Linked DNA regions of Novipirellula caenicola. The protein of the gene in region 1 interacts with the protein of each later gene in a pairwise test. Links are inferred from orthologs where the notes say so. Each region holds a gene or a part of one and is shown in the gene's direction. Other genes may lie near its edges. The genes, in order: recJ and ABEA92_RS07430.

The links.
Region 2: the proteins of recJ (region 1) and ABEA92_RS07430 interact in binary tests that used the Escherichia coli proteins (3 or more experiments, as listed by UniProt). The link is inferred for Novipirellula caenicola from one-to-one orthologs.

What each region holds. Positions count from the first base shown.
Region 1 is NZ_BAABRO010000015.1:125,422-141,077, reverse strand. Bases 5,719-8,664 are described here. They hold recJ (single-stranded-DNA-specific exonuclease RecJ), read left to right. Parts: upstream 5,719-6,266; coding sequence 6,267-8,063; downstream 8,064-8,664. Other genes in these bases: ABEA92_RS23830 (hypothetical protein), read right to left, coding at 8,279-8,664; rpmG (50S ribosomal protein L33), read left to right, coding at 5,719-5,789. Outside these bases: ABEA92_RS23875 (nucleoside hydrolase), read right to left, coding at 1-911; ABEA92_RS23870 (pyridoxal-phosphate-dependent aminotransferase family protein), read left to right, coding at 1,105-2,223; rplL (50S ribosomal protein L7/L12), read right to left, coding at 2,635-3,045; rplJ (50S ribosomal protein L10), read right to left, coding at 3,103-3,627; rplA (50S ribosomal protein L1), read right to left, coding at 3,702-4,379; ABEA92_RS23850 (4a-hydroxytetrahydrobiopterin dehydratase), read left to right, coding at 4,648-5,052; ABEA92_RS23845 (hypothetical protein), read left to right, coding at 5,162-5,494; more of rpmG, read left to right, coding at 5,622-5,718; more of ABEA92_RS23830, read right to left, coding at 8,665-9,148; ABEA92_RS23825 (purple acid phosphatase family protein), read right to left, coding at 9,420-10,646; ABEA92_RS23820 (hypothetical protein), read right to left, coding at 10,650-11,546; ABEA92_RS23815 (hypothetical protein), read left to right, coding at 11,787-13,217; ABEA92_RS23810 (hypothetical protein), read left to right, coding at 13,544-14,818; ABEA92_RS23805 (small basic protein), read left to right, coding at 15,257-15,478. UniProt on the Escherichia coli protein: Single-stranded-DNA-specific exonuclease.
Region 2 is NZ_BAABRO010000002.1:985,061-1,000,828, forward strand. The notes cover bases 113-3,170. They hold ABEA92_RS07430 (type IA DNA topoisomerase), read left to right. Parts: upstream 113-440; coding sequence 441-2,900; downstream 2,901-3,170. Other genes in these bases: ABEA92_RS07425 (hypothetical protein), read left to right, coding at 113-273. Also shown: more of ABEA92_RS07425, read left to right, coding at 1-112; ABEA92_RS07435 (DUF1294 domain-containing protein), read right to left, coding at 3,377-3,967; ABEA92_RS07440 (sulfatase family protein), read right to left, coding at 4,219-5,685; ABEA92_RS07445 (neutral/alkaline non-lysosomal ceramidase N-terminal domain-containing protein), read right to left, coding at 5,764-7,188; ABEA92_RS07450 (3-keto-disaccharide hydrolase), read right to left, coding at 7,268-8,557; ABEA92_RS07455 (acetylxylan esterase), read right to left, coding at 8,910-11,066; ABEA92_RS07460 (hypothetical protein), read right to left, coding at 11,322-12,866; ABEA92_RS07465 (type II secretion system protein GspD), read right to left, coding at 12,829-14,502; ABEA92_RS07470 (hypothetical protein), read right to left, coding at 14,582-15,019; ABEA92_RS07475 (Gfo/Idh/MocA family protein), read left to right, coding at 15,562-15,768.

The sequences.
Region 1 (15,656 bases):
GCAGCCTTGAACGTGGTCACTCCATCATCCGCCATCTCAACCGCCCCCGGCTCGGACAACTCAAAATAGCCGTGGTCGGGGCGGACTCCGTACAACACACTGGTCAGGTCCCAAGTCGGGCGGTCATGCGGCGGTGGCATGTAAAGAATGTAGGCTTCGGCTAGCGGATGATGATCGACGTACCCGTAGTCCTTTAAAATGCTTTGGTGCGGATACGTCAGCGATTTTCCGACCGCGTAGCCGCTCCATACGATCGGCGTTGGCCAATCGGCGACAATTTTCTTTGCCGACGGGATGTCCTTGATCAGGTTGTACTCTTTGTGGTCATCGGTGAACGCGCCAGCCATGATCGACAACAATCGGACTTTCTTTTTGACCAATTCGGTGCCCGAGAGCGGACTGATTTCATCGCCGCTAGAACCAAGCAAGTTTGCCAGGTTCGTGGAAAACCCAACCTGGGCGATCACGACCGAACCATCCTTTGCATCAGCCAATGACTTCCGCAACACCGCGACCGCGTCGGGTGCATCTTTGCCCGAGGTCAAATCGTGTGGATAACGCAGTTTGCCATTGTCCTTCTGAGTTGCCAGCGTATTGAACCGACCAGCAGTGTTGGTGACCCCGCTGCGACAGACACCGATCGGAATGTCTCCGCGACCATAGAACGTATTGACCGCGTCGACAAAGGGTGCGGCAAGTTCATGGTCCTTGGTGATCGTGACGGCCAGCAGTTTGCATTCACCGCGCGACTGCAACGAGTGAATCATGCCTAGCGCCAACGCGTCGTCGACGTCATTGCCGATGTCGGTATCAAAGATCAGCGGAACCGGATCTGGCCGCTGCTGCGAGAACGAGATTGAAGGCGTGAGAGCAAAAAGTGACACGAAAAGTGCGCACAATGACAAACGCATTGAAAGAACCTTTGGGGGTCGAGGGAGGAGGGAGGGAAGGTTGGACCGACCATCATACCTCGCACTCTGTTGACTTGCACGAGCGAGACGCCGGCAAAATCTGCACGCCGTCGATTGGGGGCTGAAAAACCGATAAGATAGACTCCGCGACTTCCATGCCCGCCCTCGTCCCTCGATTGGCAATGACCTCACCATGCCCACACCTTCCACTCCTCCGCTGAATCCTCGTGAACGCATCTTGATGGGACCAGGGCCGAGCACGGTGCCGGCGCGGATCCTTCGTGCGCTTGCCGCGCCGACACTTGGCCATCTCGATCCGCAATTCATCGAGATCATGGACGAAACATGCCAATTGATTCGCGATGCCTACCAAACCAAAAACCTGCTGACGTTCCCGGTTTCCGGAACGGGAATGGCCGGGATGGAAGCGGTCGTCGCCAATCTGATCGAACCGGGTGATGAAGCGATCGTCTGCATCAACGGGGTGTTTGGCGGGCGAATGAAAGACAATATGGAGCGGTGCGGCGCGACCGTGCATGCAATCGAAGTCCCCTGGGGCGAAACGTTCAGCAACGAAGCGATCGCCAAAGCAGTCGAAAAACACCCCAACGCCAAAATGCTTGGCATCGTGCACGCGGAAACCTCTACCGGCGCCCACCAAGATCTAAGCGGGCTGGCCGAGATCGTGCATGATGCAGGAATGCTGCTCGCGGTTGACGCGGTCACCTCACTCGGCGGCCACGAACTAAAGGTGGATCAGTGGGGGATCGATGCGATTTATTCGGGAACCCAGAAGTGCCTGTCGTGCCCTCCGGGTCTTTCGCCCGTCTCGTTTTCCGAAAGGGCGCTCGAGCGAATCGACCAACGCAAAACCAAGGTGCAGAGTTGGTACTTGGACGTTTCGATGCTGAAAAATTACTACACCGGTTCTGGCGGCCGAGCGTATCATCACACCGCCCCGATCAACATGATCTACGCGCTACGTGAATCGCTGGCGATTGTGATCGAAGAAGGACTCGAAAACCGCATCGCTCGGCATCGCGAGATGCACTTGCTGCTTCGCAAGGGACTCGAGGAACTCGGATTCAGTTACATTCCGAAACGATCGCTGTGCACACTGAACTGCGTCGCGTTACCCGATGGCATCGACGACGCTGCGATCCGCAGTCGCTTGCTGAGCGAGTACGACATCGAAATCGGCGGCGGGCTAGGTGTGTTCGCGGGCAAGGCTTGGCGAATCGGATTGATGGGGCACTCGGCAACCAAACGAAACGTCGCCACGCTGTTAGCGGCACTGCGTGACGTGATGTAGAGCCGTGAGGCAGAGCGCATCGGCATGCGAAACTCGTCAACGGCTTGTTGATCTAATGAAGTTCCCTGCGGCAAGGGGTGTATGATGGACTTTCTAGTCCGTCAATGACGCATTCGACGGACTAGGAAGTCCATCGTACGACTAAAACAACAAGCCGTTAAGAGTTTCGTTGACTCAGCCCAAATTCAAATCGCAACGGTGAGCCGTGGGCAGTCAGGGCACCGGGTGCCGCGTGGGCCCCGGCCGCTGACGCGTCGCGGCTAAGTCAATCAACACGCCGTGCACGAAAGTCTTCGCGACTTTCGCTACGAGGCTATCCCACAAGCGCAACACGAAAAGCCCTGGTGAGGACCCACCAGGGCTTTCGGGTGATTCGAGCGATTGTCGAATAACAGCAAGTGGAGCGGCGAACTACTTGAGTTCGACGGTTCCGCCCGCTTCTTCGATTTCGGCCTTGATCTTGTCGCAATCTTCTTTCGATGCGCCTTCCTTCAAGGTGGCTGGAACGCCTTCGACCATCTTCTTGGCTTCCATCAGCGAAGCGCCGGTCAGGTTTTTGACAACCTTCACAACGTTCAGCTTCTTGTCGCCGAAGCCGGTCAGGACGATGTCCCATTCGGTCTTCTCTTCAGCAGCAGCGCCACCACCTTCAGCAGGTGCAGCCATCATCACTCCGCCGCCAGCGGCAGGTTCGATGCCGTGGACATCCTTCAAGTAGTCGCTGAGCTCTTTGGCTTGCTTCAGGGTCATACCGGCGATCTTGTCGCCCATTTCTTTTGCTTCGGCGCTAAATTCGGCGACCGCGGTGCCTTCTTCGGACATTTCTAATACCTCAAAAACAGTTGGTGATTTGTTACGGAACGACTAACAAAAGAGCAACTACTCGTCGCCTTCTGCGATTTTCTTAATTTGACTGTTGAGCTTCTTGCCCGGACCGAGAAGTGCGGCCGACAATTGCGATCCAGGACCAAGAATTTGACCTGACAACATCGAAATTTGCTCTTCGCGGCTTGGCCACTTGCTGACTTCTTTCAAGCGATCCGCATCAAGCTTTTCGCCATCCATGACACCGCCAGCAGCGGTAAATTTCTCGTACTTGCTGCTGTCCTTATCAAGTCGAACGATCTCCTTGACAAGCGAGACGAAATCAGACGCCCCCCAGCATACAGCGACTTGCCCACGAGCTCCCTCGAAGGCAGGTGCCAGCGAGGACCCTTCGGTCGCTCGCCGAGCAAGAGAATTCTTGACGACCAACATGCGAATGTTTTTCGCATCCAGCTCGCCACGAAGTTCGTTGGTAGTGATGGCGTCCATCCCGACATAGCTCACCAGCACGGCGTCTTCGACACCGTCCAGTTCGCGTTTGATGTCGCGAGTCACCAATTCTTTGACGTATTTACTCATCGGTTGGGTTCACTTAAGTGCGATTTGTGCGACAGAACGTCTAGTTCAAAAAGCCTGATACTCTAAAAGACTTGCTAGTACGCAACTCTCACACTGGGGCTCATCGTTGCACAGATGGCAACGCCTTTAATGTAAGTGCCCTTGACGGATTGGGGTTTCATGCCGCTGACAAAGTCAACGAATGCAGCGATGTTCTCGGTAAGCTTCTGTGGCTCGAAGCTCATTTTGCCGACCATCGCGTGAACGTTGCCGCCCTTGTCGTTACGAAACTCGACCTTACCAGCCTTGTATTCGCTAACCACCTTTGCGACGTCCGGGGTGACCGTTCCCGCACGCGGGCTAGGCATCAATCCACGAGGACCGAGGACACGACCAAGCGGCCCCACAAGACCCATCATGTCAGGAGCGGCGATACAAACATCAAAGTCTGTCCAACCGTCTTTGATTTTCTTAGCCAAGTCTTCTTGACCTACTTCATCGGCACCCGCTTCCTCAGCTGCCTTGGCCGCGTCGCCCTTGGCGAACACGACGACTCGCTGAGTCTTGCCGATTCCGTTTGGCAGCACGATGCTGCCACGGATGATTTGATCCGCTTGGTTCGGGTCGACGCCCAAACGCATGTGCACTTCGACCGTTTGGTCGAACTTGGTCAAATCGTATTTTTTGAGTGCGTCAACTGCTTCGCTGAGCGGCAGCAAATTTGCAGGCTGCTTTGCGAGCGCTGCACGATAACGCTTGGATTTCTTACCCATAGGGTCGCGACTCTCTTATATGTCGGGTGGTTCGGCGAGGTCACCTGGCCCTTCCGATGCACACGGTGACCGCATGGTTGCGATTCACAGCACGCCGGATGGCGGCAAACTCTCCCACTTATAAAACGCGAGATTTCGTCTCGCGAAGCGGGAGAATGTCGTCAATTCATTTCGCGACGTCAACGGCAAACGATGCTTGTTGATACAGTTTTTTGTAAGATTCTTATAAAATCTTGCTGAACCGAACCCTCTGAATCGTCAAATGACCATGTCAAAATCAAATCGAACCGTGAACTCGGGCCCAGATTCCCCGGAAAAAGCAAATCCAGAAAACGCAGATTCGCTGCGTGCCGCGAAGTGCGTGCCGTGCGAAGGAGGGGTGCCGCCCCTCGCTCGCGATCAAGCAAACGAATTAATGCGAGCGATCCCCGAGTGGGAACTCGACGCCGCTGCAAAGCGAATTTCTCGCACAAAGAGATGCCGCAATTTTGTCGACGCCGTCGCCCTGATCAACAAAATTGCGGAATTGGCCGAACAGGAACAACATCATCCCGATCTACACCTGACCGGTTACCGAATGCTGAAGATTGAACTGACAACGCATGCGATCGACGGACTCAGTCGCAACGATTTTGTGGTTGCTGCTAAAATAGATCCGCTGCTGGGCTATTAGGCCGAATCGCTGACGATCAGACGAGGCAGGCAACCGAAACCGCCGAGCAAGTCACTGTCTCTTTACGTTCCTAGTCCCACCCTCTCGCTAAAACGGACCCGAATTCCTCGTGATCGAAATTGCCCGCCATCGAGCTCTCGCGTTGCTGTCGGAATGCACCGGCGATGAAATCTGGAGCGTCGAGCATTGCCGCATTCGCCGTGTCCCGGACAAATGGATCGAAGAGGATCGCGAGGCGTTTGAATCGGGATTCCGCTCGGACGACCAAACCATTTACGTCGGACAGCGCCAAGTAAATCAGTATTTTGGCGTTCGCGATGTCGATTTGGCGGTCCGGATCGGCCGATCATTGGGACTGGACGTTGACCGAATCACGGCCAATTCGCTCAGCCGGCGAGGGGTCGTGGTGGCGATTAAAGAGGCCATCATGGAGGGGGAATGAGCTTTTTGCGTAAAAGCGACTTGCCCAAACCAATGGTTTCCTGCCATAATCCCAGGCCCGAAAGACGTTCTGATAACGATTTCCTTTCGCACCACACACATTGTGATTTAGATAAAAGAGAGTTCCGATGGCTGGTCGTAGCAAGAAAAAAGCAGATACCGTGTTCCTCGTTTGCGAAGAAACCGGAGATTACAACTACACGCTGCAACGCAAACCAGGCGGCGAAAAGCTGCGTCTGAAGAAGTACAGCGCACGTTTGCGTAAGCACACTTGGCACGTCGAAAAGAAAAAGTAGTTCGTTTCGACCGACCGATGGCGAGCATCGAATGGATGCTTGCCAACCGGTTCATGGCTACAACGAAAGTCGTAAAGACTTTTCCCGACGCCAGGAGCACCCAAAAGGCTCCTGGTTTTTTCGCTACCTGAAAATAACTAAAGCACCCTGCAATACCGCAAGGCAAAACAGGCTCCTCTTTGACGAGCCTGCGACCGCGCTGGATGACGGTGGGTCGTATGCAAACGCGTTTTTCATACGCATACCGCAGGTTCAGTGCCGTCTACGTTGGTAGCGGTGCCGTGCAAACCGCCCGGTTGCGGTGAGCAAATGGTTCGATTTTGACCGGACGGCTTGCACCACATTCGCTATAAAACGACCTGCGCCGTGTCAAATTGCCGGTGGCATGGGCCGCGTGACGCTACCGACTGCCGCGAGCGGCAAAACTATTCAAGCAACCGAATCTTTCGCCCCCTCTTTCTCTTTGCGGAGTCACGGATGCAGCGCCGATGGCGAATCATTCCCCATGATGCTTCTCGCGTCGAGCAACTTGCTCGCTCAGCCCGACTTCCCGCCGTGGTGGCCCAATTGCTGGTCAGCCGAGGGATCTACAACGCCAATGACGCCGCCCAGTTCCTGAGTACCAAACTAAAGGACCTGCGTGACCCCAAAGAACTGCCTGGCGTGGTCGATGCAACAAAAATCATCATCGACGCAATCGACAAGCGGTTGCCGATCACGGTCTACGGCGACTACGACTGCGACGGCATGACCGGCACCGCGATCCTGGTCAATGGATTGCAATTGATGGGGGCAAACGTCAGCTACCATGTCCCCAACCGACTCGAAGACGGCTACGGTTTGAACGAAGCGGCGATTCGCAAATTGGCTGACCGCGGAAAGAAGCTGATCATTTCGGTCGATTGCGGCATCACCAGTCGCCAACACGCTGAACTATGCCGCGAACTCGGGGTGAAACTGATCATCACCGACCATCACACCATTGATGGCGAACTGCCGCGCGCGGACGCGGTCGTCCACCCGCGGCTTCCTGGCACGAATTACCCGTTTGGCGAACTGTGTGGAGCCGGCGTCGCATTCAAGCTCGCCTGGGCAATCTGCCAACAAGTTGCAGGTAGCGAAAAGGTCACCGAACCGATGCGACGCTACTTGATGCAATCGATTGCACTTGCCGCTATCGGAACGGTAGCGGACGTGGTCCCGCTGTTGGACGAGAATCGCGTGCTGGTTGAACATGGACTGAAAACGCTTCGCGCCAACCCGTTGCCGGGACTCGCAGAGCTGATGAAAATCACCAAGGTTGACCAAGCATCGGCGGTCACATCTGACAGCATTGCGTTCACCATCGCGCCGCGGCTGAACGCGGCCGGTCGACTTGGACAGGCCCAATTGGCAGTCGAGCTATTGACCACCCCCGGTGGCGAACGCGCCGAGGCGCTAGCGGAATACATTCACCAACTAAACAACGATCGCGACACCTTGCAGCGGAGCGTTTACCTCGCGGCGCAAAAGCAAGCCAAAGAGGAATTCGATGTCGATGCCGACGCCGCACTTGTTTTGGGCGGAGTCGGGTGGCACCCTGGTGTGATTGGCGTGGTCGCAGGCCGATTGGCTGAAAAACACGCCAAACCGGTGCTGATTCTTTCGCTCGACGCGACGGGAAAAACGCAGGCCGTGGGCTCAGGCCGGGTCGGCGGCACCGGGATCGATCTGCACGAAGCGCTCAGCGATTGCAGTGAGCGACTGGTCAAATTTGGCGGCCACAAAGCGGCTGCGGGACTGACGATCGAAGAAGACCAAATTGATGCGTTTCGCGGCGATTTCTGCGAAGCGGTGGCCCGTCAATGGTCCGAGCGAGACATCGTGCCCGAGATCGTGATCGACGCCGAGGCATCGTTTGGGCAACTGAATCTGGAAACGGTCAAACAGATCGAAACACTTGCCCCGTTTGGCGCCGGCAACCCACGTCCGACGCTGTTTTGCAGCAACATCGAACTGGACGAACCGGCTCGACGAATAGGCGGCGGCGACCGCCACTTGAGCGTCAAACTGCGGCAAGGCGTAAAATCGATCCGCGGCGTTGCTTTTGGTGCCGGTGATTGGTGCGACGCGCTGAACCAGTGCGAAGGCCCCATCGAAATCGCCTACCGACCGGTGATCAATGAGTTCCGCGGTTTCCGTAAAGTGGAAATCCATCTCGTCGATTGGCGACCGAGTGACCGCCGCGACCACGCCGAGCAACGATCAAACGCCGGCACGGTGGCCGACGCCTAGCTTCCCGCGATGGACCTCAGCAGCCCTCTTTCCGGCGATAGCCCAACGCCATCTACCTTGGCCCCGACCGAGTACTCTTTATTTTAGAGCGGCGATGGAAAGCGTCGCTAAGAAACGAAAGCGGGGCAGACTCTTGGTCAGAGCCTGCCCCTTTCGGCGCGACGGAGCGCTTCGCCGGCAGCCGAAGCTTACGTTTTCAACAAAGCACTAAAAAATCATTCTTCGGTATCGGAGGACCGTTCGCCACGATTGCCGCGATCTCCACGACCACCTCGATCGCCGCCACGCTCACCGCCTCGTTCGCCACCGCGGCCGAAACCACCACGTCCACCTTCACCGCCGCGAGCACCGCCACGCATCCCGCCTTGCATGCCTTCAGGCATCTCGAACGTTTCGCCCTTCATCTTTTCAAAGGCGTCCTTCTGCTCCGATGTCAGCACCGCCAACACTTGCGACTCGACATCTTCACGGACCTTGCCGAAAGCCTCACGCATCTTGTCGCGGTCACCCGAAGCCATTAGCTCACGCATTTTCTCACGCATCTCGGTTTGAATCTTCTCGCGAGCCTCTTCCAATTCCTTCTTTTGAGCTTCGGTAATCTTCAACTCTTTCTGAACTTCTTCGTTACCAAGAGCCGCCACGCCTTGGACCTGGATCGAGATTTCCTTCAGACGTGCGAGCTGGCCAGGCAACAAGACTTCCTCGAGCTGTTCACGCAATTTAGCACTGCGTTCCTTACGCTCTTCCTGCATCTTCTTGAAGAATTCAGCGCGTTCTTCTTCGCTTGCTTCACGGAAATCGAAATCGGGACGCTCGCCTCGGCCGCCACCATCTTCGCGAACCTTCTTGAGTGCCTCGACTTGGTCGGGCATCAATTCGATTTCTTCACGCACCTTTTCGATCATCAACAAACCGAAGGTAGGGTCGCCGCCGCCAACCCCTCCAGGGCCGCCTGCGCCTCCTCGACCGCCGAAACCGCCGCGGTCACCACCACGTCGGCCGCCTTCTTGAGCCGACAATTCACCCACCATCAATGCCGACAGCGCGACCGCTACTAGGCAAAACGCAACGTGTTTCATTTTCATCCCAAATTTCCCTGAACGAGTAAGAGTAGTGTCTCTTGTTGATTTGTATTGAGAGGCGGCGGAACCGATACCGCTAGGCCAGCTCCTCAATCATGTAACCAACCAAACCCAAGAAGGTTTCGGTCGTTTCAAGAAAGCCTAAAAAAAGCGAAAAAAACACTGGTTGTCGCCTTCCCATCGAGACTGCGATGCCATGCCACACCGATCGGATCACCCCACATGCGAGCGACGCGATCCAACAACAAGCCAGCTTACGTCCGGCCCAGCGACGCTATCTACCGCGTACGGGACGTTCGAACGTGTCGCGAATGTCCCCGCCAAGCAAGACGCACTTCCCAAAAATCGCGTCTTCGGAAAAGGTCAACACAAAGACGTGACTGCCCTGGTCAGCCATCCCAGGCGACTGCAAAAACCACCGCTCGGTCTTGGGAGTCCGCTGGCCGACCCCCAATCCGCCTTCGCCGATATAGACGATGCCGGTGTCATCATGCTTGCCGTTACGGATGGGAACCGTCCGCTTGATATTGTGGCCGTCGGCTTCACAAACCAAGTCGACGTCGTACGCTTCAAACAGAGGCACCCAGCTCTGCAGCGCCGAGCTTGGCGTTTTGACCGCAGGAAAGGCAGGGCGGTGATATTGGGCGACGACCCAGCGGTGAGCGGGACGCGACGACGCCAATTCACGCCGCAACCACTTTGCTTGGCTGCCCGCGGTACTGGTTTCCGTATTGAGCGTGATCAATCGAACTGCAGGAGTAAGGTTAATGGCGTAGTAGTTTCGATCATCCTCGGGAAACCCAAAGACCTCGTTAAATGGTTTCCCCGAATCGTGATTGCCCCGTGCCGGAATCACGGGAAGCAACCGATTGTCATCGGTCACCGTCAACTCATGATCGGACAACCACTCCGACCACTGCGCGACGTTTGGCCCGCTAACGATGTAGTCTCCGCCGTGAACCAATGCCAAGATATCGTCGGCCGGATCGTCATTTGCAAACGACTGCCCCACCATTTTGGCAATCATTTGGTTCACCTTGCGTCGCTCTTGCTGATCGCTTCGAGAATCGCCACCATTGAGCAAACTGAATGGCCGATCGGTATCCGGCGCCGTCAAGAAGTAAAAAACAGGCGATGATTCGTCGTCGCTCATCATCTGGACTTCATAGCGAGTCGCCGGCTTTAGCCCCGTCAACTCAGCGTGGTGATAATACAGTTCGGCGTGACCGCCCGTGAACCGGCCACTTTTTGCCGCTACAACGCCTTCGTCTCGATCACTGCCTTTGATCCGGTAACGCACGCGGTGCTGCGTCCCTTGTTCGGCGGTACTCCAGGAAACCGTTGCCGACGTGGCTGGATCTGAACGCCATGTCACTCGCCATTGCGCCGGCTTGGTTCCCACCAAAGGCGCATCCGCATAAAGACACTGCGTGGCAGCGAAGCAAAACAGACCAAGACAACTGACGAAACAGTACGAAGCCAACGAAGAACTTGGTTTCATGAACTAGACACAATGTTCGGAGGGCGGCGGGAAAGGGGAGGGAGTCTGATTGTACATCAACTTGCCACGGGGCGTGAACACAACCGCAGCCAAAACCAATGCAATCGGCACTCCTCCATTGGCCGCGCGGATCAACGTTTCCGGCCACGCATCGACTCCGAATGCCGTCATCCGGCTCAGCGCCGTGATGACACCCCAGCACCCCATGTAGACCGCAACAGCCCCCCAGCGAAACGCCAACAACAGAATCCCGGCGACGATATCGACCAACCCGATCATCCACAGCGCTCGCTCGGCGGCGGCTTGTTCAATCTGCAGTGCCGTCCATGATGCGTCGGACAGTAGGATCAGATCGGTAAAGGGACCGTACAACTGCATCGCCTTGTATCCGTGCACGATGAAGGTCGCGGCAGCGGCAACACGCAGCACCCACACCCCAGCGGAACTCGTTTGCGGAAGCGAAAACATCAGCAACGCTAGCGGCAAACCATATCGCACCGCATGCTCGCCTAGCGAGAGTTCCGAAAACCGATCTCCACGAATCATAAAGATCAGGGCGAGCAGGAACATCCATAGGCAGATCCAGGCCAACGAGACACGGAACACCCATAGCCCAAACCAAGCACGCGATGTTCTCGTTGTCGGCGTGTCGGCGGGCCAGGCTCCATGCGGCGGAAGCGACCTCGCCGCGGTCAGCACCACCAAAACCGCGGCCGCACAACAAGACAAAGTGCCGAAGTCATCAAAACGCTGGGCAAACGTCTCGGACCACCCCCAATCGAAATAGAGCAAACCGTAAACGTCGCTTTCGGTTTCATTGGTCGACCAGTAATACCGCCCCGCCACCCCGACGCACTGCAACAGCAAGACCAGAACCAGCCATCGATACAACCAGTTCATTTAGCGATTTCCCATCTCGAATGGTTGGACCAATGGACGTAACGGTTGACCGCTTTGGTCACATTTTCGATCCACGCTTGGCTACCCTGTTTTTTGTTCAGAAATTTTGCGGCCATTTTCGTTATCATGCCGACGGCACGGCAACAGGGTACCATAGACACCACGCCGGCGTCCGTGCCGGAGCCGACACCACGGGACTCACCGCCCCTTTTTACTGCTTGATTTACCCCCAGACATGTCATGAAAACGGTTGCTCTCGCCAGCTTGCTGTTCGCCGCTATCCCCGGTTCGATTGCAGTTGCAGGCGACTACACGATTGTAATCCGTCGCGAAACGCACCAGGACGCTCCGTGGCGACGCGTTGTTGACGCTCTCCGCCAAAAATATGCCGGCGCCGATGTCGTGCTGTGGGACCAAGAGGTGCAAGAGAGCCTCGAAAGTTTGCAGATTCAACATCCCCGGTACACCTGTTTTGTCGCAACGCCGCAGCAAGCCAATCGTGACTTCGTCGCCGCGGTCCATCAAATGACTCGGCAACTTGACTCGGATCCCTACACCGACACCCAGTGGGGCATCATCACGGGATACGACGCCGCCGGAGCATTGCGGACAGCCGAGCAGCGCGAACCACTGACCGTTTCGCATGTTGCCGCGGGTACCGAGATCGCACTTGAAATGTGTAACTCGGGCGTTTGGTTCGACGAACTGGTGAAATCAAAAACGGTCAGCAAGACGCCCGGCGATACGGCTCGACAGCAACAAGGACCAGCGGACACCACGCATGCCTTGGCAAAATCATTGAGCGACAATACCGCCGATCTGTTTGTGACCTCAGGCCATGCCACTCAGCGAGATTGGCAAATTGGATTTCGCTATCGCAACGGTACGTTTCAATCCAAAGCAGGCAAAATGTTTGGCGTCACCACCGATGGCGAACGCTTTGAGATTCAATCCGATAACCCCAAAGTCTATTTAGCAGTGGGGAACTGCTTGATGGGTGACATCGATGGCCCGGATGCGATGGCATTGGCGTGGATGAACCAACTCGGCGTTCGCCAAATGGTCGGATACACCGTCGTGACCTGGTACGGCTATGGCGGCTGGGGACTACTGGATTACTTTGTCGAACAACCCGGCCGCTACACATTGGCCGAAGCGTTTCACGCGAACCATCACGCACTGATTCATCGTCTCGACACCTGCTTTGACGACATCGTCGACGCCGAGCTGCAAGTGGGATCACGACCGCGGGTCAGCACCACACCGAATTCACACGGAAAATCGCAGGGACTAACCGCACACGATGGTGCCGGATTGTTGTGGGACCGCGACGTCGTGGCGTTTTACGGCGATCCCGCGTGGCAAGCCAAGATGGATGACCGTCCCAAAGCGTACGATCAAACCTTGAGCGTCGACGGCAATCACTACACGCTGGTGATCACCCCCAATCGTGGCGAGGAATCATTCAAACCGATCAACACCAACGGAGCCCAGCGGGGATGGCGGCCGATCGTTGAACTACTGCCTCATCGCATCCACCAGATCCAACTTATCGATGACGGTGAGCTTTCCCCCGTCATCACGGACGATTTCATCTTGGTCCCCAACCCTCGTCAATGCGACCCGAATCGAGAATACCGAGTCGAATTCACGGCAACACGAGTGCCGTGATATGCCGTCCAAGGCGACAAGCAAGCGGCAAAAAAAAGCCGTCGCTGGCAGCCACGACGAAACCAAAATCGTCGCAAAACAGCTACCGCCGGCAAAACTTACACCTTGACGTGCAGATTAGGCCAACCTAGTTTAATGGAGGCTGGTGCCGTGCTTGGCGACCCGAAAACTGCCTGTCGGGTCGGTATACGGACGCCTCCCCACGCTGCAGACGCAACACGCCTGCAGCGTGCCTGCCTTGGTCGATCGTCGAGGACCTGATGAACGCACTTATCCTGCATCCATTCCGCTCCCCATCGCGCCGTGTCCTGTATGGGATATTGGCAATGATGACCAGCTTTCTTTGTGGAGCGACCGCAAGGGCGCAGCAGGATTCGTTCGAGGGTCCGCCGATTAACTACATGACCGCAGCGACAAATGATCCGGTGTCGGATCTTGCTGCCAAGGTGGAAGCTGGCGAAGTCAAATTGAGTTTCGACCCACAACATGGCTATTTGAAATCGGTACTCGAGGCGCTTGATGTGCCGGTCAGCTCGCAAACGCTGGTGTTTTCCAAGACAAGTTTGCAGCTTCGCCGGATCAGCCCGCAGCGGCCTCGCGCGTTGTACTTTAACGACAACGTCTACGTCGGCTGGTGCCAACGCGGCGATGTGATTGAATTTGCCGCGACCGACGCCAAGCAAGGCGCGATGTTTTACACGCTCAGCCAATCCGAGGACGCGGCGCCGAAATTCGTACGCGACCGGGGGCAATGCTTGACGTGTCACGCATCGCACCGAACCCAAAACGTTCCCGGCTACCTTGTCCGCAGCGTCTTTGCCGATTCCGGCGGACAACCCATTCTTGGCAGCGGGACGTACAACACCGACTTAACGAGTCCGTTCGCCGAGCGATGGGGTGGATGGTACGTGACGGGCACGCATGGCCAGATGCGGCACATGGGCAACATCACCTATGAGGAAGACGATACCGAGGGTGACCGAGAAGCGGGAGCCAACCGCGAGTCACTCGAAGGCATCGTGTCGACCACGCCCTACTTGTCGCCGCATAGCGATTTGGTGGCATTGATGGTGCTCGAGCATCAGACGCAAATGCACAACGCCATTGCGGCCGCCAACTATGAAACGCGCGAAGCGATCCACCAGTCGTATCAGATGAACGAGTTTCTCGATCGAGCCCCCGATTACTTGAGCGAAAGCGCGCAGCGCCGCATCGCCTCTTCGGCCGATCGCGTGGTTCACCACATGTTGATGTGCGACGAATTTGCGTTGACGTCGCCTGTGGCAGGGACCAGCCGGTTTGCCGAGGAGTTTGCGGCAAGGGGGATTCGCGACGCCAAGGGGCGCTCGCTACGAGACCTGGACCTGAACACGCGGCTATTTCGTTATCCCTGCAGCTACCTGATTTACTCAGACGCCTTTGACGGGTTACCAGATCAAGTCCGCCGCCAGATTATCGCTCGATTGACCGCGATTTTGGAAAACGGGGACGATGATGCCAAATTTGCCCACCTGACCCCACCGATGCGATCCGAAATTTTGGCGATCTTACGGCAGACGAAGCCCGAATTTGCCGACAAAAAAGAGACCAACTCGCTGTAAAGCATTTCGTAGCGGATCTCGCGACGGCTTGTTGTTTTCGTCGTACGATGGACTTCCTAGTCCGTCGAATGCGCCATTGACGGACTAGAAAGTCCATCATACACCCCTTGCCGCAGGAACCTTCATTAAATCAACAAGCCGTCAAGAGTTTCGGGGGGCATACACCACCGAACGAAAGTCGTTGACGACTTGCGCTACGCTAAATTAGCACGCCCCCTGTAAGAGAAGATGCTTCACAGCGTTGCCCAACCAAGGAAGAAAACAGCGACGATTTGATCAGGAAAAAACGCTGGTAGGGGGCCATTTAGCGGGCGTTTTGTGGTTTTTGGCAGGAAAACGGGAAGTCAACTTGTCAAAAATCTCCAAAGCCGCTATTTTGCGAGGCCCCTAAACGTTCAATTTTATCCCTCTCTCGAATTTGACCGACTGAGCCGTAATATGACCATGGATCGCAGCCTCAAGGTGCAAGCCGGGGCTATCAAGTCGCGAAACGTGTTAACTCGGGCCGAGCGTATCGCTCGCCTGACTGAACTGGACCGTTTTGACCCTGAAGCCAACATCATTGGCATGGCGAAAGTACGCGTTCCCAAAGTTTCGCTGAAGAGAAAGAAGAAAGTAAAGAAGGAAGACGACCCCAAGGACGCCAAGAAGAAGAAGTAGTCGCGGTGTGGTTTGCGGCTGCCGCTGCAATCGATTTGCGGGCAGCACGTCATCGCTACGGCGACTTCGTTTTCGGTTCCTTCAATCCCTTCACCTCGCTTTTTGCGGCGCAGCAACCCTCCAGCACCGCCGATATCGCTAGCAGCGCGGCGGAACCGTCCCGATATCCCGGAAATCG
Region 2 (15,768 bases), on another replicon or contig:
TTCAGCGGTGCAGATGTTCCACCGCCAATCGGATTCGTTCCATTCGGAAACGTTTCGTTTAGGGGCGAATCAAAGATTAAAGCAAACCTGTCCTTCGACCTAAACGAACAGCAAGCTTGGTTCTATCTATCGTTTGGTTTTTGGGATAGTCCAGACCTTCACGCTGTCTCGCTGAATGATGCGAACGCATTCCTCACTGCAGCTGGACTCTCCGAATTCGTTGATGAGTCGTGTATCGTCTTTGGCCAACCAAGGACGTCAACCGCCAAATAGGGCTGGTTCCCGCCGGCCGAGGGCATCGAATGTCCGCTGCCGCTAGTTGCAAATGAAACGCGAGCGGTGGATGATTGAGTTAGTCGGTCTGACATAGGGAAGGGCCGGTCGGCAACCGGCTCTTCTTCGACTCGGTGAGATCATGGGCCTGATGCGAAGGTATTTTGATGAAGGTAGTCCTTGCCGAAAAGCCTTCGGTGGCTCGCGATTTGGCGTCGTTCCTCGGCGCTACGGCTCGTCGTGACGGGTTCTTCGAAGGCGGCGGCTATCAGGTGACCTGGGCCTTTGGTCACTTAGTCGAGCTGAAGGAACCGGGTGACTATGACCCTGCGCTGAAACGCTGGACGCTCGAATCGTTGCCGTTTGTTCCCAAAGAATTTCAGTTGCGACTGCGAGGTGATGACGGGGCGAAAAAACAGTTCGCAGTGATCAAACGGTTGTTTCGCGAGGCCACCTCGTTGATCTGTGCGACGGATGCCGGGCGTGAAGGCGAACTGATCTTTCGCTACATCCAGTCGCTTACGGGGTGTACGAATAAGCCCGCTCAGCGGTTGTGGCTCAGTTCACTTACTCCGACGGCCATCGGCGCCGCATTTCGTACGATCCGTCCCCTGTCGGACTACGACAATCTTTACGCCGCGGCCAAGTGCCGAAGTCAAGCGGATTGGGTCGTGGGAATCAATGCGACTCGCAACTACACGGTGCGTTATCGATCGACGTCCGACCGTGGTGCTTCGGGACTGCTGTGGAGTCTCGGCCGCGTGCAAACCCCGGTGCTCGCGATGATCACTCGCCGTGATGATGAAATCCGAACGTTTCAATCCGAGCCGTTTTGGGAACTGATGACCCGATATCGTGACGTCCAGTTTCGATATACCGGTAAGCGGTTCGACAAGCAAGAGAATGCACAAAGCGTATTGAAGATAGCCAGCAAACACGTCCTGACGATTCGAAAGATTCAAAGCCGTGCCGAGAAGTCACAGCCACCACAGCTCTACGATTTGACGGAATTACAGCGGGACATGAACCGTCGTTTCGGTATCTCAGCCGCGGAAACCTTGACTACGGCCCAGTCACTTTATGAATCGAAATTGATCACGTACCCGCGAACCGACTCGGCGTATTTGAGCAAAGACATGCGAAAGGATATCCCTGGTGTCATGCGACAACTGCGTTCAATCAAGGCGAACGCAATCGACCAACTCAACTTAACCGCTTTGCCGTTCACAAGTCGTATCATCAACGACGCAAAGGTGACCGATCACCATGCGATCATCCCCACCGGCGCGTCCGCAGGAGTGCTGCGAGGGCGAGAGCAACAGATCTACGATGCGATCGTCGTTCGGTTTATCGCTGCATTCTATCCGCCGTGTGAAAAAAAGATTACGACGGTCGATGCAACCGCGGGTGAAGTCGCTTTCCGCGCTCGCGGCGTGCGAGTCGTCGCCCCAGGATGGACGAAGCTGTATCCGCGAAAAGCAAAAAGCGGTGAAGCAAATGATGAGCAGCAGTCGTTACCTGATTTCAAAAATGGAGAATCTGGGAAGCACGAACCGTTCATCAAATCAGGCCAGACGTCGCCACCGAAGCATTTCACCGAGAATACCTTGCTCGGTGCGATGGACACGGCGGGAAAGCTTGTCGATGAAGCAGAGCTGAAAGAGGCGTTAAAAGAGAAGGGACTGGGGACGCCGGCAACCCGTGCGGCAACGATCGAAACGCTGTTAAACCGAAAATACATCATCCGTGATAAAAAGAATGTCTTGGCCACTGACCTGGGACGCTATCTCGTCGCGATCGTTAGGGACCGCAACTTGACGTCGCCCGAACTGACAGGCGAGTGGGAAGCGAAGCTGAAAAAGATCGAGGCGGGCCAGTTGTCACCCGATGTTTTCATGCACGAGATTGCGGATTACACGCGAGCCATCATTCAAAGTAGTGCCGCGGTGAGCGTGGATCAACAAATCTACGGCCCCTGTCCACGCTGTGGTGAAAACGTCATTGCGGGGAAACGGGCGTTTGGATGTTCGGGGTGGCGGAAGGGCTGCAAATTTGTATTGCAGCCTTCCTACCGTGACGCCGATCTGTCGATGGATCAGATTCGCGAACTATTGCAGTTGCGAGTGACGAACGAACCGTTGACGCTTCATGACGGCCACCCTTTCCTGTTGGCCATGTCGGAATCAGGAAAGTTAATTGAAATCCCCGTTCCCCAGGGTAGCGAACAAGATGGTGGGGGAACTGCGACAGGCCGTAAACGAAGCAAACGCAAAGGTGGAGCAAAGAAGCCGACTGCAACCAAGTCGCCTGCAACCAAGTCGAGTGGAAAGAAGCAAAGCAAGGCAAAAAAGGAGACGAACTCCGCTGCGACTGAGATTGGAGTTTGTCCGTTGTGCGGCAGTCCCGTGGTGGAACAGACGAAATCGTATGCGTGTAGCCGATGGCGTGAGGGGTGCGGGTTGACCATTTGGAAAACGATTTCCGGTAAGAAGATCTCGGTGAGCAATGCCCGGAAGTTGCTTCGCAGCGGCGAGACGGCAGTGTTGAAAGGATTTAAATCGAAGGCTGGAAAGTCGTTCGACGCGAAGTTGAAACTGATCGATGGCAAGGTGCGCTTCGAGTTTTAATCGATTGCAAATCGGTTTAGCTGCCCTTTTTTTATTAAGCGTCTCCGGTGCGGTCCGGTCCAGCGGGGTGTGCGTTGAGTCGCTGAAACTTTGGCATTGACGTCGGATATTGGGGGGCAGTTCTTCTTCCACGCGATTCTGCTGTCACCTCTCCACCGACGAAGCTGACTGCTGATTTAGTGGTATTGATGACAGGCGGAGGCCGACACGCTCTCAGCCGGTGGCGTGAGCCACCGGCTAGCGGAGTTAGGAAAACATAGCCCAGCGGGCGACACACTCTGCCGTCAGTGTGTCGGCCTCCGGCCTTACGGCGACAGTTCGCCCCTAAGCAGTTGGCTCACGCCAACGGCAGGTCATGTTTCGGCCTCCGGCCTATTCGCTCGCTACTTGCTCGCTTGCTACAAAATCAGCAGTCTCCGCTGCAAACGAGTAGCGACAGCAGGTAGCCTAGGGCGAAAGCCTCACGAAAACTCTCGCTACGCCAGCGAACGAAGGAACGCTCGCAGTGATGGAGACGCTAGAAAGACAAGCACGCCGCAATTAACAAACACGGAAAGCAAAAATGCCACTTGAAATGACGGCTTGATGGTCTTGTGCCGAAACATCTGCTGAGCGATGAGCGCTCCAGGCCAACCGCCAATGATTCCGAGAGACAGCAGCGTGTTTTCTGGCGTACGTCGGCGATGGTTGATCGCTGCGACTTTGTCCAGCCAATAGGCGATGAACGCGATGATGCTCATCGTCGCGTACAAACCTAATATGGAGAAAGGCAATTTGCCAGTTGTTGTTAATGCTGCCAAGCTAAACAGAAACGAAATCGCGATGACAATCCGAATCGGAATGAACGCAGGCTCAACAAGCGGTTCTCCTTCGAACACCACTTTGATAGCTTGCCCACGACCATCCGGGCCAACCGATTGCTCGAAAGTAACGACATCCAGTTCGGCTGGCCGGCGAGACCGATTGGCGAACGACTTGATGTGCACGAACAAATCGTCTCCGCCGTTCTCAGGCACAATGAAGCCAAAACCTCGATCATCCTTCCACGTCACTAGCTTGCCAGTCATTCGCATTCGTCACCCTCGATCGACTTCGTCCTCCGCCAGATAAAAGCCCACCCGCTGCACTGGAGTCACTGATAAGTGATTCCTGTCTAACTGGTTATCGGATGCCACCGTCCGCTTTCTGCAACGAAAAGAAGGGCGATTGCCGCTAAGGAAAGTCGGAAAATTACGTGGCGCGATGACTCGTAGCCGATGTCGTGCGTGACTTGGGTCAATCGCCGAACAGGTCGAAACGCTTCAACCGTTCCGTTGCGTCAGTTGCGTTCCGAGTGATCAACGACCACCGGATCACCGACCTCGGTCTGCCACTGGCGCAATCTTGCTTGCAGTTGCATCTTGGTCTGGTTGTGCTGCGGGGCTTCTGCGAGATCGTTCCGTTCATCGGGATCGTTATGCAAATCGAACAGTTGCCACTTGTCGATCTGCGGATAGTGAATCAATTTCCAACGTTCACCACGAATCATGCGTTGGAAATTGCGGAAGTAGCCGAAGACGTACTCGTGAACATGCTCCTGCTCGCCACGCAGAATCGGCACCACGCTACGGCCGTCAATCGGTTTAAGTGTTCCATCAACGTCGGGGACGTTCGGGACCGGGATTCCCACCAAGTCGCAGACCGTGGGATACAGATCACGCAAGACCATCTGGGCATCAAAGCGTTGGTTCTTGGGAACACCAGGAACGCTGATCAGCAGCGGCACGTTCATGGTGTGCTCGTACATGTTCTGCTTGCCACGCAATCCGTGGCTGCCCATCGCCAATCCGTGATCACTCGTGAAGATCACAATGGTGTTGTCTCGCTGGCCGCTGTCATCAAGTGCTTTCAATATTCGGCCGACTTGTTGATCGAGATGCGAAATCACGGCGTAGTAAACGGCCAAGTCCTCGCGGACATCTTTCGCGGTCCGAGGCAACGGCAGCAGCGATTCGTCGCGAGAGTTTTGGTTGCCGTGATCGAAGGGATGGGCCGCTCGAAAGTTTTTGGGCAGTGGCATCGTCGCGGGATCGTAGGCATCTTCGAAACCCGGCGGCATCAACAGCGGATCATGCGGCGCGGTGAAGTTCACGTGCATGAAAAATGGCTTGCCGTGCGGTTGCGCGATCAGTTTGATGGTCGCGTCGGCAAACTTCTCGCTGATGTCGCCCGTCAAACCGACGCCGAGTTCCGGATACTTTTCTCTGCCATCGCTCGATTGAAAGATCCAGCCGGTGTAGCCCGTGACAGGAGTTCCGTGAGCATCGACTTGATTCGGCTTCATCCATTTTCCGCCGCCGCTGCCGAAGAGTCCGGCCGTGTTCAGGTAGCCATAGTCGCTCGGTCTGCCCTTGTTGTGCCACTTGCCAACGTACGATGTTTCATAGCCGCCACGCTGCATCGTTTCGGCGAAGGAAACAAAGCCCGCCGGTGGTTTGCTGCCAAAATCCAAAACGCCGGTGCGGAATCCACAGCATCCGCTTAGAATTTCACCTCGGCTGGGAGTACAGATCGGGTTCGCACAAATCGCCCGAGTGAACACGCTGCCGCGTCGAACCAACGCATCCAAATTCGGTGTCTGAATCACATCGTTGCCAAGTGCCGCGATCGTGTCAGGTCGCTGATCGTCCGAAACGATCAACAAAACATTCGGCGGCGCAGCCTCGGACGTTTTGCCCGACACAAACGAAAGCATGGCCACCAGCAGGACGGCAACGAGCGTTTGAAGCATTTGTCGTTTTTGCATCGTGTGATTCGTGTAGGACCAAACGGAAAACAGGGGCGTGGATCACTCGGCCGATCCAACGCAATGATCGCGGAGCGATCAGCGACGATCGGGAGTCGCCGATGCGTTGATCGGACCTTGATTGGTGGCCGATTCCTCGTCGGCTTCGATCAGTCGATGGACTTCATTGATGATGTCGGTTTCGATTTCTGGCGACCACACGGTGGGCAACCCGTAGTACACCATCGATCCGCCTCCTTCGTAGCCGCCTTCGGCAAGGACTCGTCGTGATGGAATGTATGCCATCACGTCGTTGGCGTAACCGGCCACCCATGTTCGAGTTCCAGCCAACTCGCTTTTAAGCCGAATGGCATAATCGACCACCACTTCACCGCCGAGGGTGACGAATTGAAGATCATCGCCAATCGACCAAGCACTGACGGGATACGGATACGTTGGACTGAGCGGGACACCGCTATCGATTTGCTCGAGTAGCATTTGTGCCCGCGCTACCTCGTAGCGATTGTCGGACTTTGAATTCAACTCGATTTCCACTCGCGTTGGCAGCGTATCCAACGCCAGATCGATCTCTGCGTACTTCGTCTGCAATGGTCCCTCGACGGGGTGCATTCGCGATGTCATCAAGACTGAATCCACGGCGGTTGCTAATCGCTGGCCGTAATGCTGTGCCAACGTTACGGTCCGCCGCGGCAGTGGATTTTGGTCTGCGCCGCAACCCGCAAAGAAAAGTGCGACGCAGCCGGGATGTTTGTTCTCCAGTTCAATTTGAGCGTATCCAGGATAGTCACCCGACCATTGATAGCCGCTCAGGGTCGTTGCGTGGCATGCGTATCCGAACAGGACGGCGGTCAGGTTTTCGTCAGCGTCGTGAACGGCGAGCACGGGAACGTCGTGGTCGCTGGGACCTCGCAGTTTGCCTTCGCTTCGCAATTGGGGAACTGTCGCCGACGGGTTTTCGCGGCGGTTGACCGCAAACGTTGCCGTGCCGCTGCCCCACGTCAAATGACTCGGTGCAAGTTTGCCGATCGCATCGCCCACCACGGCAACGACCTGCTGCCGAAACGTTGCGCCCCAACGATCGACGGCTTGTTGCTGGGATTCCGTGAACAACAGGTAGTGCAGCGGCGCAAGATTTTGCCCGACAACGGGACCACTGTGGGTGTGCGATGTGCAAATCACAATCTGCTCGCGTTGCAAGCCGTAATGCTCTTTCAACGCGTCACAGATGGTCCGCGATAGTGTTCGATCGATACCGACGAGATCCAGCGTTAGCACCACGCCTCGAATTCCGGCATGGTCCTCCATCACGAGTGCTTTCGCCCATAGCTCGGTCAGCTTGCCGTCGGCCGGTTGAGTGCGCGAGGCATAACCGGCCATCCACATCGGTTCCTCCGGCGTGATCGCGACCTTTGCCGCACCCGCCTTCCAAGTGGATTCCGCACCTTGTGCCACTGCCGTCAACAACAGGATTATCGTCGTGGCAATCAATCGACTTCGGCTCATGGGTGCATTCCAACTAGGATCGACTTGTTCGGCATCGCAAAAAAACTGACAAGTTGCCGCAGCTCGTGGCTACAGCGACTCACTTTCGCTCGATCAGCTTCTTCATGTCGTCGGTGATGGGCATGACTTCGAAATCTTTGAAGAACATTTCGCAGTCGGTGCCCCCGTGCATTTGCAGACCCAGCTTGCCGGTCTTCTCACTCGCTTCGTCGATGATATCCGACGTGCAGAATCCGTTGAGCGTTTGGACCAGTCGGTCGCCATACGCGGCGGTACAGGTCGTGTTCCACTGGTCGTCCTTGTTGCGGACCTTTTCGACGAGTTCGTCGTTGGTAACGACCCAGCCGCGGCCGGGGATCTTTTTGCCATCGACAATGCCGGCGGTGTGCCAAAGCGCCGAGTCCTTGCCATTGTTGGCGATTTCGTTTTGGAATCCGCGTAGCACCCAGGGGGCGCTGGTTTCCTCGGCGCGGAAATACAACGCGCTGTTGCCACCGTGCATCCGATAGGTGACGCGAGCGATGAAGTCGTCGTAGTTCTTGTTCGAAATCACTAACCCGTCCTTGCCTTGGCTCTTGGAGTGGACGCCGTGCAGAACGCCCTCGTCGGTGAACGACCATTCTTCGGGCAGAACGAACTTGGCATCGGCAAGTTTGTAGTTGCCGTCGTCGTCCTTGACAAAGAATGACTCCCACTTGCTCTCGCCAAGATCCTTGACGCGAATGTTCTTCCAAGCGACGGAGCCCGATTTTCCAGAGTGGATCTGCAGTCCGATAAAGCCCTTCATCGTGAAGCTGTCGAACATATCGACAACCAAATTGCCGTTCAGCCAAGTCTTGATGGACGGTCCGACGCACTGAATTTCTAGCTCGTTCCACTCACCTTCTTTGCAGCTTGCTCGGGCTGCATCAAGTCGATCCTGCGGGGTGTGGGCATCGAGCCAAATGATGCCAAACTTGTGGCCGCGACGTCCTTCGTCATAGATGCGGCCGGTCGCGTCGCCGCCGGGACGGATTTCGTACTGATAACCGTACACTCGCTCGCCGTCGCCTTGCTGACGGGCGGCGGAGCGGAACTGGACGCCGGAGTTCCCCGATTCGATGAATTTGTACTGCAGCTTCAGAATGAAGTTGCCAAATTCCTTTTCCGAACACAAGAAAGTATTGCCAGGGGTATTCGGGATGCATTTCCCAACGATCGTGCCATCTTCGACTTCGTATTCCGCGGAGCCGCCACGTTTGACCCAGCCGGCCAAGTCGTTGCCGTTAAACAGCGAGGTAAATCCATCCTCGACGTCCGCCGCCGACGCCGTCAAACCGCAGGGTGTCAAAAACGCGATCATCATCGCAGCTGCAAAAAGTTTTCTCATCGTTGTTTCTCTCGGAAGGGGGGGGATTGTGGGTGGGAATGCGTCAGGCGATCCATGTTTAGGATCGCCAGAGCAAGTCGCATGCATGGTGACGCATTTAGTTGTAACAGAAATCGTCAACGGCTTGTTGATCTAGTCGTACGATGGACTTCCTAGTCCGTCGAATACACCATTGACGGACTAGGAAGTCCATCATACGCCCTTTGCCGCAGGAAACTTCACTAAATTAACAAGCCGTCAACGACTTTCGTTTTGCGGGATGACCGAAACGACCTCTGCATTACAGTCGACGTCTCCCGCGATTCATCGTGCTGACCGCGGAGCGATCAGCGACTATTGTATCGGACGATCCTTACTTTAGCAGCCACTCGCTTGCCGCGGCTTGCTGTTGTGCTGCCTCGCCGGTGAAAGTCACCAGGGCATTGGTCTCAGAGGCCGCGTGATACGCTGTGCTGATCAACTCAGGCTGTGAGCCTTCGCCAGCGAGCCACAGCGGGCGTGGAGCGTGCAGTGCGATCAGACCGGGTAGATCGAGATACTTTGCTCCACCCGGCAAGAACATCGGGTCGCGATAATCCAAGACTTGGCCAAAACGAAACCCTTGTGTATCGATCGCGATGCGGTCGACGGCATCTCCGGCAATCCCGCCCGCCACCGCAGCGATGGGACCGCTGTCGCGCCACCCGGCAATCGCAACGGTCTTTAGATCTCGATTCGGACAGGGGCCGGAGTTCGCGTGACGAAGAAAACGGACGAGGCTCAAGACATCGTGGGTGCGTTGGGCAAACAACGCGTGATTGTAGCCGAAGGTGTAACCGGCGAATTCGCGGGGATTTCCAACGACGCGAGTCTGCTTTACCGCTTCACCATTTTGCAGGAACAGATCAGCGCCCACCACGGTTGTGCCCGCTTGAACCAGTTTTCGCACGGCGGGGTTCACGCTGCCGTCGTCACTGTAAACGGCGGACTTGCCGGAATCATCGATCCAGATCACAACGCGGCCACTGGGGTGTTTCGGGCATAGCCAGACGACGTTCACTTCTTCGCCGTGTGTCTGGTTCAGTAGCGTGCCGGTGTGTTGCACGTAGTCGCCGCGATCCTGCTCGTGTTGTGGTGCCCACTGCACGTCGCCTGCGTTGGCGTAGGTGCGACCGATGATCACTTCCGCGGCCGGAAGGATAACGGTTTTCAAGCCTTCCGGTGTCGAAGCGGCGGCACTGAGTTGCTGCTCGGCGTCCTCGGTGAACCACGCCAGCAAGTTGCGTTCGAAATCGGGATCAGCGGCCTTGGGGGCGGGATGCTGGTCGTTCCAGACGGTGAGCTGCACGGGCGGCAGCGGGTCGAAATCGTGCTCGATCACCGGAGCTTGAAAACCAAGTTTGAAATGTTTATTCAGGAAGGTGTAGAAGGCCGAGCGAGTGACCGCGTTGTAATTGTGCGGGAAGTGTTCGCCCCGTTTCAAAAAGACGTCGCCCTGCTTGCCGTACGCCGCGTAGAGCTGTTGTAACTCGGGAAATCCCTTGGTGGCCAATTCCTTGGTCCAGTCGTCCGCAGTGTTCATGCCTTGCGGCCGAGGCGCTGCCAAGGCGGCAAATTCGATATTGCCGGTATTCACACGCAACAGACTTGCGTTTTCGCACGTGCAGCCCCCCTGCATCGCAGTGCTGACCATGACGACCGGAAATGACAGTTTGATGCGGTCATCGATCGCCGCCAAAATCATCGTCTGTGTACCGCCGCCGCTCGCACCGGTAACGGCGACACGCTGCGGATCGACCTCGGGCAAACTGAGCAGAAAGTCGAGTCCACGTACGGCGTTCAGTGTTTGCAGCCCCATCACGTTCTGGCAATGAGCCTCGGCTTGCGGGCTGAACAGGCCCCAGTGTTTTGTCTTGTTCATCTCCGGACGCTGTTTCGCAAAACCGTGGACAAGCTCACGCGAGAGCTGAATCGAATCGGAATCGCCGAGCATGTCCCACTGCCAAACCACGCATCCCATCAGGGCCAATTGGCGACATTGCGATTGGTAGGTGCTGCGTCCGGCCCGCTCAAACCGCTCGGCACCATCGGCGATTAGACTGCGTAACCTGTTTTCGGGCGTCATGTCCAAACGCGCATCCTTGTGGTGGCCATGCGCCAGCATGACTCCTGGCACCTTGCCCTCGATGTTGGTCGGACGGTACAGATTACCTGTTACAAAGAAACCAGGGGCGCTCTCGAAATAGACCTTCTCGACTGTGTACCCATCACGCTGGATCTTGCCGTGAACGACTGGATTGAGAGGTGTCTTGGTCGGCATCGGCCAGAGCCCGGTCGCCACGAGAATTTGCCGCCGTACGTATTGTTTGCGTGTCTCCCACTGCTCGAGCGATGCCGGTGGATCGAAGGGGAAGTAGCCATTCAGATCCTTGAGCGGCTGATGGCGGACGTCTTCGGCGGACACGGACACCGAACCAAACACTGCCGCAGCGGAGCACAGCAGAAGGGCAAACGCGATGAAATTTTTCATAGGGTGGGGCGCGAAGAAAGGGGACTCGTCAGCAGAGGCTGGACCGATCGAGAGGCGGGAGTCCTTTCAAGGCTACACCCCAGCAGTGGTGACTGCAAGCGAATCGACACGATGGCAGCCACCCGTCTAGGGAATTGGGAAGGTGCAGCTGGAAAGGTAGCTGGCACCTTCTGCGTCCTTCTGTCCTTCTCTTGATTCGCTAACGTCCAACGCGATCACAGAGGGGATGAAGATGGGGATCGAGAAATCGGCTGGCTATGGCAGCACGATCGTTTGTTCGCTCAGGATCGGATCGGCTGATCGATCTAGGGCAGCGTGGATCGACGCTTTAAAAATGCCTGAGGTGGATTCGGGCAGTTGGAAACGCAACTCACGTGACTCCTTCGGCAGCAACCACGCGTGATAGCCAGCCTCGCAAATCAACGGTGCCTCGTTGCCGCGAGTGAGCGTCACGATCAGATGCGGGGTTAGATGACGCGTGCCATGATTGGTGATTGGCAGTATCACGATTCGCGGATCGTGCTCGCTGACTTGGATCTTCCCGATCGCGACACTCGGATCGTGCGAACGATCGTCATTTAACATCGCCACGGGAACTTTCAGGGCGGCTGGGTTTGCCGCGGCTTCTGATTCGGCGTATAGAATCAGCTCGGCATACTTGTCCAGTTTGTCACCGGCGTGTCCGTTCATGGTGACCATCACTTTGCGCTGCGTGCGGGGAGCCAATTGAACTCGATCGGGCCGCACCCGCAGCCAGGAGACCTCGTCACCATCACGATCTTGCGTGACCAGCCGAATCGACACTGGTTTGTCCCCCTGGTTTTTCAGCGATAGCGGTACCAGCCGATTTCCACCGCGAAGCGTCGACAATTCGATGGCCGATGTGTGAACCTGGATCGACTTCAACACGCGTCCTACCACGCTGCGTTGGGCTTGAAAGTCGTATCGGCCAACGTGAACAGGAAACACTTGCTGAGTAACATCGCCACGGTCGTCCGAGACATCGATTTGTAGTTGATAATCGCCGGGGAACACCGGTTCGGGCAGCGCTGCCGCCAAAGTTACCTCGCTGCGAGGCAACACGGTGAGTTCAAATCGTTTCGGTACGGGCTGATGCAGTCGCGACTCCAATCCGAGCGGCACGTCGTTGATGACGACGTTGTTGGACGAATCGAGCAGGCGAGCGTTCGCGTGAAGCCGTCGCCCCGCGTCGTGCGGATTCCACAGCAACGCATTGACGTGAGCAAAACCATCGCGATCGACCAGCCCACCGGTGGTCAGACGAATTTCGCCTTGGCCTGCATTGGCGCGGCGAATGTCGGCCTCCAGACGCAATAGATAACGCGTGACGAATCGCACGCCGAGTTGTCGCGAGGTCGTTTTTTGGGAAAGCGGTTCTTCGCTGCGATCGGTCACCAACAGCCCGACGCTGACAAATTGACCGCTGTCCCGTGGTAGCGTCCAGGTTCCTTCGATCTCTTGGACCTCGCCCTGGTGTAGTCGCAGTTCGGTGGACGTCAACAGACGTACCGAGTCGGTGTCTTGCAGGTCTTCGGCGGCGGTGACTTTGCCATCACGATGCTGCACCAACGAGACCGGTTGAACCGAAAAGTCGATCGGCGTTTCGCCCCCGTGAAGCTCGAATTTAAAGCGAACGGTTTGTCCTGGTATCGCTTGGCACTGGAAAGCGAGCGGATCAATTCGGAACGTCGGGCGAAACCGCGCCTCGGCGTTGATCCTGGCAATCCGCTGCGACGGCGACTCACCATTGGCCGCTGTCGTCACCATAGCGAATAGCATTAGGATCAAAATTCGTCGGACAAAGCGTTTCATCCCCATAGGGTTCATCCTGATAAACGATTCGTGGTGAAATAAAGATGGCCACTTCGGCTTCCTGTTCGCGCCGTTCGATACGTTGGAATAGCCGTCCCATGTAGGGGACGTCGCCCAAGAATGGCAACTTGTTGACTTGGTCGACCTTTTGACGCTGAGTCAAGCCTCCGATCACAATCGTTTGTCCATCCATCACGTGGACGGATGTCGAGACACGGCGGCGATTGATCACGGGGAATTGGTCGTAGGCGTTCGCTTGGGTTTCGTCGCTGCGAATGTCCTCGCTGACCTCGGCGCGGTCGATGTGGATGGTGACATGCGGAGCGCGAATCTCTGGGGTCAACTCCAGCATGATGCCCGAATCCACTTTTTGGATGTCTTGTCGATAAAAGACTCCGTTGCCACTCGGCTGGACACTGAAAAAACTTTCGCGGCCGATATGAATTTCGGCCTTCTTACCGTCTTCGGTCGTGACCCGAGGTGCGGCACGGATTTTGACATGACCTTTTTGTTCGAGAGCACGAAGCAGCGCGCTCGTGAAACGAAAGTCGTTTAATTGAGAATTAAATCCCGCCGGTCCGTACTGGCCCGCCACCCCAAGTCCATCGAGCGTGAACGAACCTGCATTGATACCGTCAAGCTTCATCCCCTGATGGACGTCGAACCCGAAACGGTAATTCGTCTCGGGACTGTAAACGCAAACCAATGCTTCCAAGATGACTTGAGGCACGACTTTGTCGGTCTCTTCCAGCTCACGCAGGATCTGGTGTGCGGTGATCGGAGGCGCTTCGATCGCTAGCTTTCCTCCCTGTCCCATCACACGAACAAATTGTAAGTGTCGTTCGGGAAGTTGTGATTTCAATGATTCGGGTGTGCGATGCCGAGCTTCGTAGATGTATCTTTCTGCCAAAAATGGAAACAATGCCGACCCAGGTTCGGGAAGGCCGACATAGTACTCGTCGCCGTCTTGACGCCATCGGTATCCCAGCGGCAGCAGGATCTTGCGTAGGGCGCGTTCAAAATCCTCGTCTTCGATCACCGCGGTTACCGATCCTCGTACTTGATCGTCAATGATCACCGACATTCCCGCCTGCTCGGCCAGCGATTGAATCGCTTGGCGAACATCGGTTTCGACAAAGGCATCGTTTAACAGTGGCGTCGGTTGACTCAGCAGAGGCGATTGGTGATTGCCGTCGATCGGCTGAGGCTCGTACACTTCGTCCGCCATATCTCCATAGCTTGCCATGACCACCTGCGGTTCTTTTGAGGTGTCATCAGATGCGGTCACATGCCCAGCACTCTGGTGAGTGGACGCAGCACGATTTCCTTTTGAGATCGTTGGCCCCAGCGACGTGATACGCGATTTATTTTCCGGCAACGCATATCCGACGGGTGTCGACTCGATCAACGACTCGCGTTGCTTCGCATGATAGGCCACCGTGTTCGGTTTGCGCAGGGCTGTCGCAGGCAAGTTGAAAAACGGATCGGCAAGCACGGATTGGCTGTGCAGTTGGATCTCGTTTCGCGTTTGCTTTGTCTGGCATCCGCTAGTCGCGATGGCTGCGACCAGTGTGATGAACGCAATCGATGGTGCGATGTTCATGATACGCACGTCATTGGTTTCGACAGCTTGATAGTGAGGTTGAGATGCGAATCGCGGCAATCGTCTGCAAACGAAGTGATTAGTTTGCGGTGATTGTGGCGTAAACGGTCGTGCAGTAGGTTCCGGGCACCAGCGTGGCGACCGAACCGCTGTCCATCGACACGGTCAACTGTAACTCGACGTTTCCTGGTCCCGACGAACTCGCTTGCACTTGCGAACTCAAGTCAGGAACAAGGTTTGTGATATCGGATTGGTCCGAGACCACGTCGACAGCCCATCCTGCTTCGGTGTCAGAGGATGCAATCGCGAGATCAAGCTTCACATCGCGTGCAATCAGCGGCAGCGTGTCGTGTACGAATCCGGTGATCGTGGCAAAGGTGACGGTGGCACCGTCGCCATCATTGCAAACGGCAGAAAAGGTTTGCGGCGCAAACGACTTGATCCCCGCCGTCCCATCATGATTCAGGCTGATGGGACCGTTGGGTGCCAAGATGGCGAGCGCATTTTGGACGTTCACGCAAAAGTCGATCGACGCCGAAGTCTGTGCCTGTGCCTGTGTCCCGATGCCTATGCTGAGCCCTAACAGGACCAGCGTCCTCACTGCCGTATGCATAAATTGCCCCTATGCAAACCGATGCGAATAACTCGATGATGACAAGCCGCTACGCTTTAGCGAACATTGCTTCCGTTCCAGTAAGCTATGTTTCGCCCCTCAGAAGGTTGTCACCCTTGTGGGATCGGATTTCCGTTGCGGTCAACCGCAGAAATTTTTTGCTTCGCGAGCAAATACGCTGCATTCATTTGCACCAACCGAGGCAAGCGGTTGTGGGGTACACATTCTTTGTTAAGACTCGCGAATTGGCGGGATTCCGCAGTCCCCTCTGCCGCGAGGGGGATGCTTATGGTGTGCGTGAAGTGAGGTGCGTGCAATGAATTGTTGCTCAATCTCAATCGGGTTCCTCAGTACGTGAAAGCGGTCATTTCCCACATGGGCGCTGGATAAGTCTATACTGTTCATTCTCACCCCCCGATCCCACCACTTGATTGAAGGATGGTTTGATGAACCGTAAGCCCCCATTAAAGCCGACACGCCGCGAATTCTTGTCCACAACCTCCGCAATTGGCGGATCGTTGATCATCATGGGAACCAAAGCCACAGCGGGTATTAAAGGCGCTAACGACCGTGTGCGAATCGCGGTCGCGGGGCTGAACGGTCGTGGTCAAAGCCATATCGACGGATGGATGAAAGCGGACAACGTCGAGATT